4 regions of the Streptomyces sp. NPDC007095 genome follow, and region 1 is predicted to be linked to each of the others. Evidence: riboswitches for the same ligand, from Rfam matches in the RefSeq annotation. Region 1 holds a riboswitch; each other region holds the start of a gene.

Region 1 (2,192 bases):
CGAGGGTGAGGATGGTGCGGTAGCCGTACGAGCCGGCCCAGCCCGCCTCCGTGATCGTGCCGCTGTGGATGGCCTTGATCAGCGTGCCGGTGGGGGCCGCGAAGTCGAGGCCGGTGTGGTACCCGGAGGACCACATGGAACCGGCGTCACCGAACCGGGAGGTCAGGGTGTACGAGGAGGTGGGCAGCGAGTAGCTCTTGGCGAGCTCGGCGAGGCGCGCGGCCTCGGCCTTCTGCTTGGCGTCCTCGTCCGCCTTCTTCTTGGCGGCGGCGACCTTGGCCTCGGCGTCGTCCTTCTGCTTGGCGGCCAGCGCGACCGCCTTCTTCGTCGCGGCGGACTCGGCGGCGGCCTGGGCCGCCTTGTCGACCTGGTCCTGCTGCGACTCGGCCTGCAGGATGATGCGGGCGCGCAGTGCCTCGCCCGCGTCCTTGTTGCCCTGCGCGGCGTCGGCGCTGGTCACACCGGCGCTGGTGAGCGGGGTGGCGGAGCCCTTCGGCGTGCTGGAACCGCCGTCGGATATCAGCGCCTTGGCGGACTGGGTGACCGAGGAGAGGTCGGGCAGCGAGATGGACACCGGCGGCTTGCCGGGCGCCGCGGTGGCCATGCCGCCCGCGCCGACGGCGGCGATGACGCCGACGCCCAGGACCGTGGAGCTGCGGGCGAGTCCCCCGCCGCGCTGCTTGGAGACGCGGTGCCGGCCGCGGAGGGGACGGATGGAATCCTCGGTGGGGTTCCACTCCTCCCAGGGGCCCTCGTCCTTGCCGTAGGCGTAGCCAAAAGTCTGGGTGTCGTTCGGCGGGAACGAAGTGGGCTGGGCAGGCCGGTTGGACGCCACGTGGGCGTGCTCCTTTCCTTCCTTCTCGCCTACCGGGTTAGCTGACGGGTTCGGAGCAGGAAGGTCTCCTACGCGCGTCAACCCACGGTGTCTCCACCGTGAAAGACGCTCGATTCACCCCAAGTTGGTGGTTCCCCGGTTCCCTTGCGGGATTCGGCGCGTGCGCACGGAGCCGACTCTTGTGACGGCTGGGACGACCGCGCTGCGTTATCGAACGTTAATAGACACGGGTACCGGATTCCAAGCTGTTCGTACTGATCGTTAACCACTTTTGGCCAGGACTTACCGACCATGAGCGGCGGAAATCGGGCGAGTTGACCGCACCCTCCTACCCGGCAGTTATTTGACGGTGTGTCAGTCGTTATGCGGAGGGACATCGACCGATCACCCCTCGTGACAACGATCAAGAACGTCCCTTCCCGTGACTACGGCCGCCGTACGGCGAGCAGTGCCATGTCGTCCGTCAGTGCGCCGCCCGTGTGCCGCCGGACCTCCTCCGAGAGCGTGGCCAGCAGGACGTCGGGGCCGGGGAAGGTCCGTCCGGCCAGGCGCGCGGCCGGATCGTAGAAGCGCCCCTGCGCGTCGCGGGCCTCGGACAGTCCGTCCGTGTGGAAGAGGAGCGTGGCCCCGTGCGGGAACTCCGCCACCTGCGCACGGTCCGGCCAGCCGCCCAACTCGCCCATGCCGAGCGGCAGTGCGGGGTTCGCGGCGGCGAGCATGACCAGCGTTCCGTCCGCGTGCAGGAGCAGCGGCGGCGGGTGGCCGCGGTTGACGATCCGTACGAGGCCGCCCTCATGCGTGATCTCCGCGAGGACGGCGGTGGTGAACCCCTCGAAGGCGTCGAGGCCCTTGCGCCGGGTGCCCTCGCGGGCCAGCGCCCGCTCCAGCCGCTGCGCGACCGCCTCCGGCGTGGCCTCCTGCTCGGCCGCCTCCCGGAACGCCCCGATGAGCACCGCGACGGCGGCCACCGCTTCCATGCCCTTCCCGCGTACGTCGCCCACCGCCAGCCGTACGCCGTGCGGGGAGTCCTGCACCGCGTACAGGTCGCCGCCGATGAACGCGCCCGCCTGCGCGGCCTCGTAGCGCGCCGCGACGTCGAGGCCGCCGATCCACCGGTCGGGTTCCGGCAGGACGGCACGCTGGGCCGCCTCGGCGATCTGGTGGGCCGAGGCGAGTCGTTCGTCGGTGCGACGGACGAGGATGTTGATGAGCACGGCCAGCACGCCGACGGTCGCCACGGTGGCGACCTCCGTGAGCGCGTCCACCTTGAAGACGATGCCGAGCCGGATGTGGATCGTGAGCACCGCGACGAGCGCCGCGATGCCGGTGAGCACGGTGCCGCGCAGCGAGAAGAGTG
Region 2 (2,192 bases), on a different contig from region 1:
ACTCGGGCGACATCCTGGTCGACACGGGCGTGGCGAACGATTCGTCCAACGGATCGAATTCGTCCCGTTCGTCCCGTTCCTCCGCGACTTCGACTCCGTCTGCCTCGTCCGGCTCGACGTCCGGTTCGTCTTTGTCTGATTCGTCGTCGTCCGACTCGTCTTCGTCCGGTTCGTCCTCGAAGGCGACCGGGAACGCGACCGAGAACACGACGAAGGCCGACACCGGCGGCGGCGATCAGGGAGCGGACAACTCCGACACGGAATCGACGAAGGGCGACAACTCGGGCAACTCCGGCCAGGGCGACGACTCTTCCGGCGCGTCCGAGAACGCGACGGCCGGCGCCGGGCGCCACCGTGGCGGCGACGCGGACGAGAACACCACCGACAGCGCCGTGGACGGCCGCACCGACGACCCCTCCGGGCGGCACGCCTCGCGTGGCGCCGGCGCCTCCCGTGATGTCGTCGACGGCTCCTACGTCGTGCGCGCCGGAGACAATCTCTGGACCATCGCGGACGCCCTCGACCTCGAAGGCGGATGGGCCGAGCTGTACGACGCGAACAAGAAGACGGTCGGCGTCGACCCGAACCTCATCCTCCCCGGTCAGAGCCTTGCAGTTGGTGCTGAATCGGGCGAAAAGTAGGGGCAGTTCGCGTCATGGTTCGCTGTGTAATGTCCGGTTTGGCGCGAGTGAGAGATGGATCTCAAAGGCCCTGATCGTCTTTGGAATTCAGCCGATCGACTGCTTACGGTCATGACCGCTCGCCACAGCGGGCCCCGACGGTCGCCAACGCCGAATCCTGCCAACGGCCGTACGGGAACAGTCGACGCGTCAGCGCCGTAGGCAGGAGCGGGGGACCCAAGGTAAGTGCCGCACCCGGTAGTTGACCGGGAGCGGCTCGGGGTGAAGCCGAGCGCTCAGAGCGCACGGCCGGGCACTCACCCGCCCGAACCCGACAGCTCACCTCGCAGGCGTCGGTGAGGGGATCTCTCCATGCTGTTTTCCAGCAAGGGCAAGCACCGCCGTCCGACCGTTTTCAACCGGACCACCCGTGTCGCCACGCTCGCCGGTGTCACCGGTGTCGCCATCGCCGCTCCGCTGATGGCGGCCGGCAACGCCTCCGCCGCCACCGCCTCCGAGTGGGACGCCGTCGCCCAGTGCGAGTCCGGCGGGAACTGGTCCATCAACACCGGCAACGGCTACTACGGCGGTCTGCAGTTCTCGGCCTCCACCTGGGCCGCGTACGGCGGCACCGCGTACGCCGCGACCGCCGACCAGGCCTCCAAGTCGCAGCAGATCACCATCGGCGAGAAGGTCCTCGCCGCGCAGGGCAAGGGCGCCTGGCCGACCTGCGGCACGGGCCTGTCGGGCGCCGCGTACACCGGCGGTGCGAGCACCCCGTCGACTTCGTCTTCCTCGAACAGCTCCTCGTCGAACAGCTCGCCGAGCACCAGCACGGCCACCCGCTCGACGGACACCGCGGCCTCCCGTTCGGCGTCCCGACCGGCCGCCGAGAAGACCGTCTCCACCCCGACCGGCAAGAAGGTCAAGAAGGGTGACGGCGAGTACAAGGTCGTCAAGGGTGACAGCCTCAGCTCGATCGCCGAGAAGAAGAAGGTCAAGGGCGGCTGGCAGCAGCTGTTCAAGCTGAACAAGGACATCGTCGACGACGCCGACTTCATCTACCCGGGTCAGCGGCTTCACCTCGGCTGATGATCGGCAGCTCCACCTCAGCCGAATGACAGGTCCCTCATGAAAGGGGTCTCCACACTGGAGACCCCGATGAGGGTCACCCCCGTCCCCACGGGCCCCCCGCTCCGGTGCGTGTTCCCCCGTATGCACCGGAGCGGGGTTTTTCATGTCCGGCGTTTCGTGCCGAGCGTTTCGTGCCGAGCGTTTCGTACCCGGATTTCGGTACCCGTTTTTGTTCCGTTCTGGAACAATGTGTACGTTCAGTTCTGCCCAAGGGGTGGGCGACCGGCTGGCCGATCCCCCCGAGGCGGTTAGGCTCATGTCGCGAAGCCATCACAGGCTCCGCGTACCCGCGTCACATCCCAGAAGGAGATGCTCGTGCCGTCCATCGACGTCGTCGTAGCCCGGGAAATCCTGGACTCCCGAGGCAACCCCACGGTCGAGGTCGAGGTCGGCCTCGACGACGGCAGCACGGGTCGTGCCGCCGTTCCGTCCGGCGCG
Region 3 (2,192 bases), on a different contig from region 1:
CGCGCTGCTCGCCGAGACGCTCGGCGACTGGACCGGCTCGTCCGCCGAGCCGCGCCCCGTGCCGCCGGTGACCGCCGACGACACCGGCCGTGTGATCATCGTGGACCGCCCCGGCGCGGTCCAGACGCAGCTGCTCATCGGCCGCGTCGGCGCCGACCGGCACGACCGTGTGTGGCCCGCCCAGGTGCTCGGCACGTACTGCCTCGGCGGCACCCTCACCTCGCGCCTGGACCGAGTCCTGCGCGAGGAAAAGGGCTACACCTACGGTGTGCGGGCGTTCGGCCAGGTCCTGCGTGCCGCCCCGGACGGAACCGGTATCGCGATGCTCGCCATCAGCGGCTCCGTGGACACTCCGAACACCGGCCCGGCGCTGGACGACCTCTGGAAGGTGCTGCGCACCCTCGCCGCCGAGGGCCTGACGGACGCCGAGCGCGACATCGCCGTACAGAACCTGGTGGGGGTGGCGCCCCTCAAGTTCGAGACCGCGGCGGCCGTGGCGGGCACGCTCGCGGACCAGGTCGAGCAGTACCTGCCGGACGACTACCAGGCGACGCTGTACCAGCAGCTCGCCGCGACCGGCACCGTGGAGGCCACCGCGGCCGCCGTGAGCGCCTTCCCGGTGGACCGTCTGGTGACCGTCCTTGTCGGCGACGCCGCGCACATCCAGGAGCCCGTCAAGGCCCTCGGAATCGGTGAAGTGACCGTCGTTCCGGCGGAGTAGGGGTTCGGCGGAGCAGCGGCTCAGTAGAAGCCGGCTGGAAGCCGAGCCGCACGCGGAGCGGAAGAGCGTGACTCCGTAGGGCCCGGGTGACTGAAGAGTCGCCCGGGCCCCTTTTTGCTCGGATTTCCGCTCGGATTCCGCTTGGACTTCATCCCCAAGATGTCCGTATTGGTAGGGAGGTTGCCCGTCTGCCCTGTGGCATGCACTACAAAAACCGTGATCCGTTTGTTGATTGAAAGACGCCCCGTCTAGCGTCGGGGCGGCTGTTCGTCAGGCAGTGCGCCGCGCCCGCGGCACCGGACAGTCATCGCCGAGTCCCCGTACGGCGCGAGCCAGGGGAGCCGGGGACCCATACGCAGTCCCTGGGGTGAATCGGACGCCCTCCCTGGAGGGGGTCCGTAGGAGACCTTCCTGCTCCGAACCCGTCAGCTAACCCGGTAGGCGAGAGGGAAGGAAAGGATCAGCCCCTACATGGCGTTCACCTGTGGCCCCGGGAAACACCGCCGTCCGAGCCGCGTGAAGCGCTCCACCACGAACGCCGTCGGCGTCGCCGCGCTCACCACCACCGGTGTCATCGGAACCCTGGCCGCCCCGGCGCTCGCCGCGGACGCCTCCGTCGAGCAGACCGGGCTGACCCAGGCCGTCACCCTCGGCGACAGGGTCGCCGCCCAGATTGACGCGCAGGCCGCCGCCCAGCAGCGCGCCGCCGACGAGGCAGCGGCACGCAAGAAGGCCGAAGAAGCCGCGCGCAAGAAGGCCGCCGAGGAGGCGAAGAAGGAGCGCGAGGCCAAGGAGCGTGCCGCCCGCGCCGCCGAGCGCAAGCGCCTCAACACCTTCGTCCTGCCGATCACCGGCTCGTACATCTCCACCGGCTACAAGACCGGCGGCAGCCTCTGGTCCTCGGGCAGCCACACCGGCGTCGACTTCCACGCCGCCTCCGGGACCCCGGTCCACGCGGTCGGCTCCGGCACGGTCGTCACGGCCGGCTGGGGTGGTGCCTACGGCAACCAGATCGTCCTGAAGATGCACGACGGCACCTACACGATGTACGGCCACCTGTCGTCCATCGGCGTCTCCGTGGGGCAGACGGTCACCCCGGGCCAGCAGATCGGCCTTTCCGGCTCCACCGGGAACACCACCGGGCCGCACCTCCACTTCGAGGCCCGCACGACGGCGGAGTACGGCTCCGACATGGACCCGGTCGCCTACCTCCGCTCGCACGGCGTGAACGTCTGACGCTCGCGCGGCGTGATCCTCCGACGCTCGGACGGTGTGATCCTCTGCCGCTCGCGCACCCTGGACGTCCGACGACCGGCGTCAACACTTCCGAAGCCCCGGCTCCCCACAGCCGGGGCTTCGTCGTTTCGAACGACTGTCTGTCCAAAAAATATCCATGGATTCCGGCCCGCCATCGGAAATTCAGGCTCTCTGCAATAGAGTCGCTGAACAAGCGTCAATCGACCGCGTTTCG
Region 4 (2,192 bases), on a different contig from region 1:
GCCAGTTCCCTCGAAACTTCCGGTGCGAGCGCGCGAGTCGGACCCGGGGATCACCTTCGAGGAGCCGGAGCAGTCCGAACCCCCTGGGAGTGACGTCCCCGGCCACCCTTGACGAACCCCGCCCCGAACGCCTGGTCGCCCGTGACGTGGCGAGGGGCGAGTGGCGTGTGGAGGTCGACCCTCGCCAGGACGGCACCCGTGTCCACCCGGACGGCCTCGAATGCACGGAGGACGCCCTGGACACGTACACCATCGACGAGTCGGACCCGCTCTCCGCCCGCACCCGCTCGACGAGGTCGATCCGTCTGCACCGCCCGGAGCTGCCCTGGGAGGCCCGGGTCGAGGCACGCTCCGAACTCAGCTGCGGCGCCCGGGAGTTCATCACCTCGAACGAGCTGATCCGCAAGGACGGCAACGAGGTGGTCTTCCATCGGACGTGGGAGAGGAGAATCCCCCGGACGGCGGGCTGGAGTCCCGGCGGCGTCATGGGCAACCCCGAGGAGCACGGCGCGGACCGGTGAGTTCCTGATGGCCCTGGACGAGGGGATGCTCGCGTACTTCCGCGAGATGGCCGACGAGATGGTCACGCGCTTCGGGATCCCCCGGGCCGACTCGGTGGCGAGGGTCAACAGGGCTTACGCGGGGCAGGAGTTCGGCCCCTACCCGGACCTGATGTGCCACGAACTCCCCGAATACCGGGCCTACGGCATCTACTTCAAGCCCAACGCCGGCCGGCTCCCCGACGACGACCCCGACACGCATCTGTCCGCGTGGGAGGTGCGCCCGGCTCCGCCCGCGGCCTCACCGGCCGGGACACTCGAAGCCTGATGTCCGATTTGCCGCCAGTGCCGGTTTATTTCTGCTTGGTCGCGTGAGTTGGGTCACGCCCATACGGGGTGAACTCTTTATCCCCCCTTGACGACTCCCCCTTTGCACAAGGCAAGTTGAGTGTCACGTTCCGGATTAATCGGGCATTTTCTCCCATGTATTTCGCAGGTGAAAGCGATCTACACCGGGAAATCAGGGCTTGTTCCGGACATGTGCTCTCGCATACGTTCACGTCGATCCGGACGGACCGCCCAATCCTGCCGCCGACCGGAATATCCCAGCCACCCACACACGCACGGCAGGAGCGGGGGACCCAGGTAAGCCGCCGATCCGGACACCGGAACGGCTAGGGGTGAAGTCGCACACACGGTGCGGCCGGGCAGCTCCCGCCCGAACCCGACAGCTCACCTCGCAGGCACCGGAGAGGAATTCGCCATGTCCGCACGAGGCAAACGTCACAGCTTCAAGACCCACAGCATCCTCACGCGGGGCATCCTCGCCGCGGGACTGGGCGGAGTCACGCTCGTCCTCCCGATCATGGGCGCGACCTGCGCACAGGCCGCCGCTCCCACCGCCGCCACCACCACCGACGTCCAGCTCATCACGTACAAGGTGGTCGCGGGCGACACCCTGGCCAAGATCGCGCAGAAGTACCCCACGAGCGGTGGCGCGGCGAAGCTGTACGTCGCCAACCGCGCGGTCATAGGCCCCGACCCGTCGACGCTCCGCCCGGGCCTCACCCTGACCGTGGGCACCAAAACGGTCCAAACCCCCACCAAGAAGGCCTCGGCGCCCACCGCCACCAAGGCCTCTGCGAAGACGTACGCGAACAACCTCGACGGATGGATCAAGCACTCGCTGGACATCATGGCCCGCGCCAAGATCCCCGGCACCTACAACGGCATCCACCGCAACGTCATGCGCGAGTCCTCCGGGAACCCCCTGGCCATCAACAACTGGGACTCCAACGCCAAGGCCGGTATCCCCTCCAAGGGCCTCCTCCAGGTCATCGACCCGACGTTCAAGGCGTACCACGTGCCGGGCACATCGATGAACCCCTACGACCCGGTCGCGAACATCACGGCGGCCTGCAACTACGCGGCGGCGAAGTACGGCTCGATCGACAACGTCAACGGGCCCTACTGATAGGACTGGTGGGGCTGGCTGGGCCGGTAGGGCTGGTACGACGGCCGGGGCTGACGGGGCCGAGGAGACTCGGACGGCTGCCGGGGCTCTCGGGACTCCCGGAACCGATCCGTCCGGCACGGGAACAACCGCTCCAGTACCACCGCGATCCCGTCGTCCTCGTTAGACAGCGTCACTTCGTCGGCCACCGCCTTCAGCTCCGGATGGGCGTTGGCCAT

What was found. A riboswitch is a leader RNA that binds a small molecule or an ion and turns the genes downstream of it on or off. The one in region 1 is predicted to bind cyclic di-AMP.
Region 2: it holds a riboswitch for cyclic di-AMP, as region 1 does, so the genes downstream of both, ABZ656_RS14055 (transglycosylase family protein) here and ABZ656_RS26790 (M23 family metallopeptidase) in region 1, are expected to answer to the same signal.
Region 3: it holds a riboswitch for cyclic di-AMP, as region 1 does, so the genes downstream of both, ABZ656_RS32665 (M23 family metallopeptidase) here and ABZ656_RS26790 (M23 family metallopeptidase) in region 1, are expected to answer to the same signal.
Region 4: it holds a riboswitch for cyclic di-AMP, as region 1 does, so the genes downstream of both, ABZ656_RS00630 (LysM peptidoglycan-binding domain-containing protein) here and ABZ656_RS26790 (M23 family metallopeptidase) in region 1, are expected to answer to the same signal.

The regions. Positions count from the first base shown of each region.
Region 1 is NZ_JBEYFS010000082.1:35,023-37,214, reverse strand. Features, by position in the region: gene ABZ656_RS26790 (M23 family metallopeptidase) at 1-835, opposite strand, end outside; cyclic di-AMP (ydaO/yuaA leader) riboswitch at 847-1,004, opposite strand; gene ABZ656_RS26785 (PP2C family protein-serine/threonine phosphatase) at 1,261-2,192, opposite strand, start outside.
Region 2 is NZ_JBEYFS010000033.1:20,441-22,632, reverse strand. Features, by position in the region: gene ABZ656_RS14060 (transglycosylase family protein) at 1-641, shown strand, start outside; cyclic di-AMP (ydaO/yuaA leader) riboswitch at 825-988, shown strand; gene ABZ656_RS14055 (transglycosylase family protein) at 993-1,712, shown strand; gene eno (phosphopyruvate hydratase) at 2,064-2,192, shown strand, end outside.
Region 3 is NZ_JBEYFS010000114.1:25,574-27,765, reverse strand. Features, by position in the region: gene ABZ656_RS32670 (pitrilysin family protein) at 1-721, shown strand, start outside; cyclic di-AMP (ydaO/yuaA leader) riboswitch at 1,020-1,180, shown strand; gene ABZ656_RS32665 (M23 family metallopeptidase) at 1,193-1,957, shown strand.
Region 4 is NZ_JBEYFS010000001.1:116,392-118,583, forward strand. Features, by position in the region: partial or broken gene ABZ656_RS00620 (CocE/NonD family hydrolase) at 1-521, shown strand, start outside; gene ABZ656_RS00625 (hypothetical protein) at 529-828, shown strand; cyclic di-AMP (ydaO/yuaA leader) riboswitch at 1,098-1,259, shown strand; gene ABZ656_RS00630 (LysM peptidoglycan-binding domain-containing protein) at 1,264-1,974, shown strand; gene ABZ656_RS00635 (HAD family hydrolase) at 1,968-2,192, opposite strand, start outside.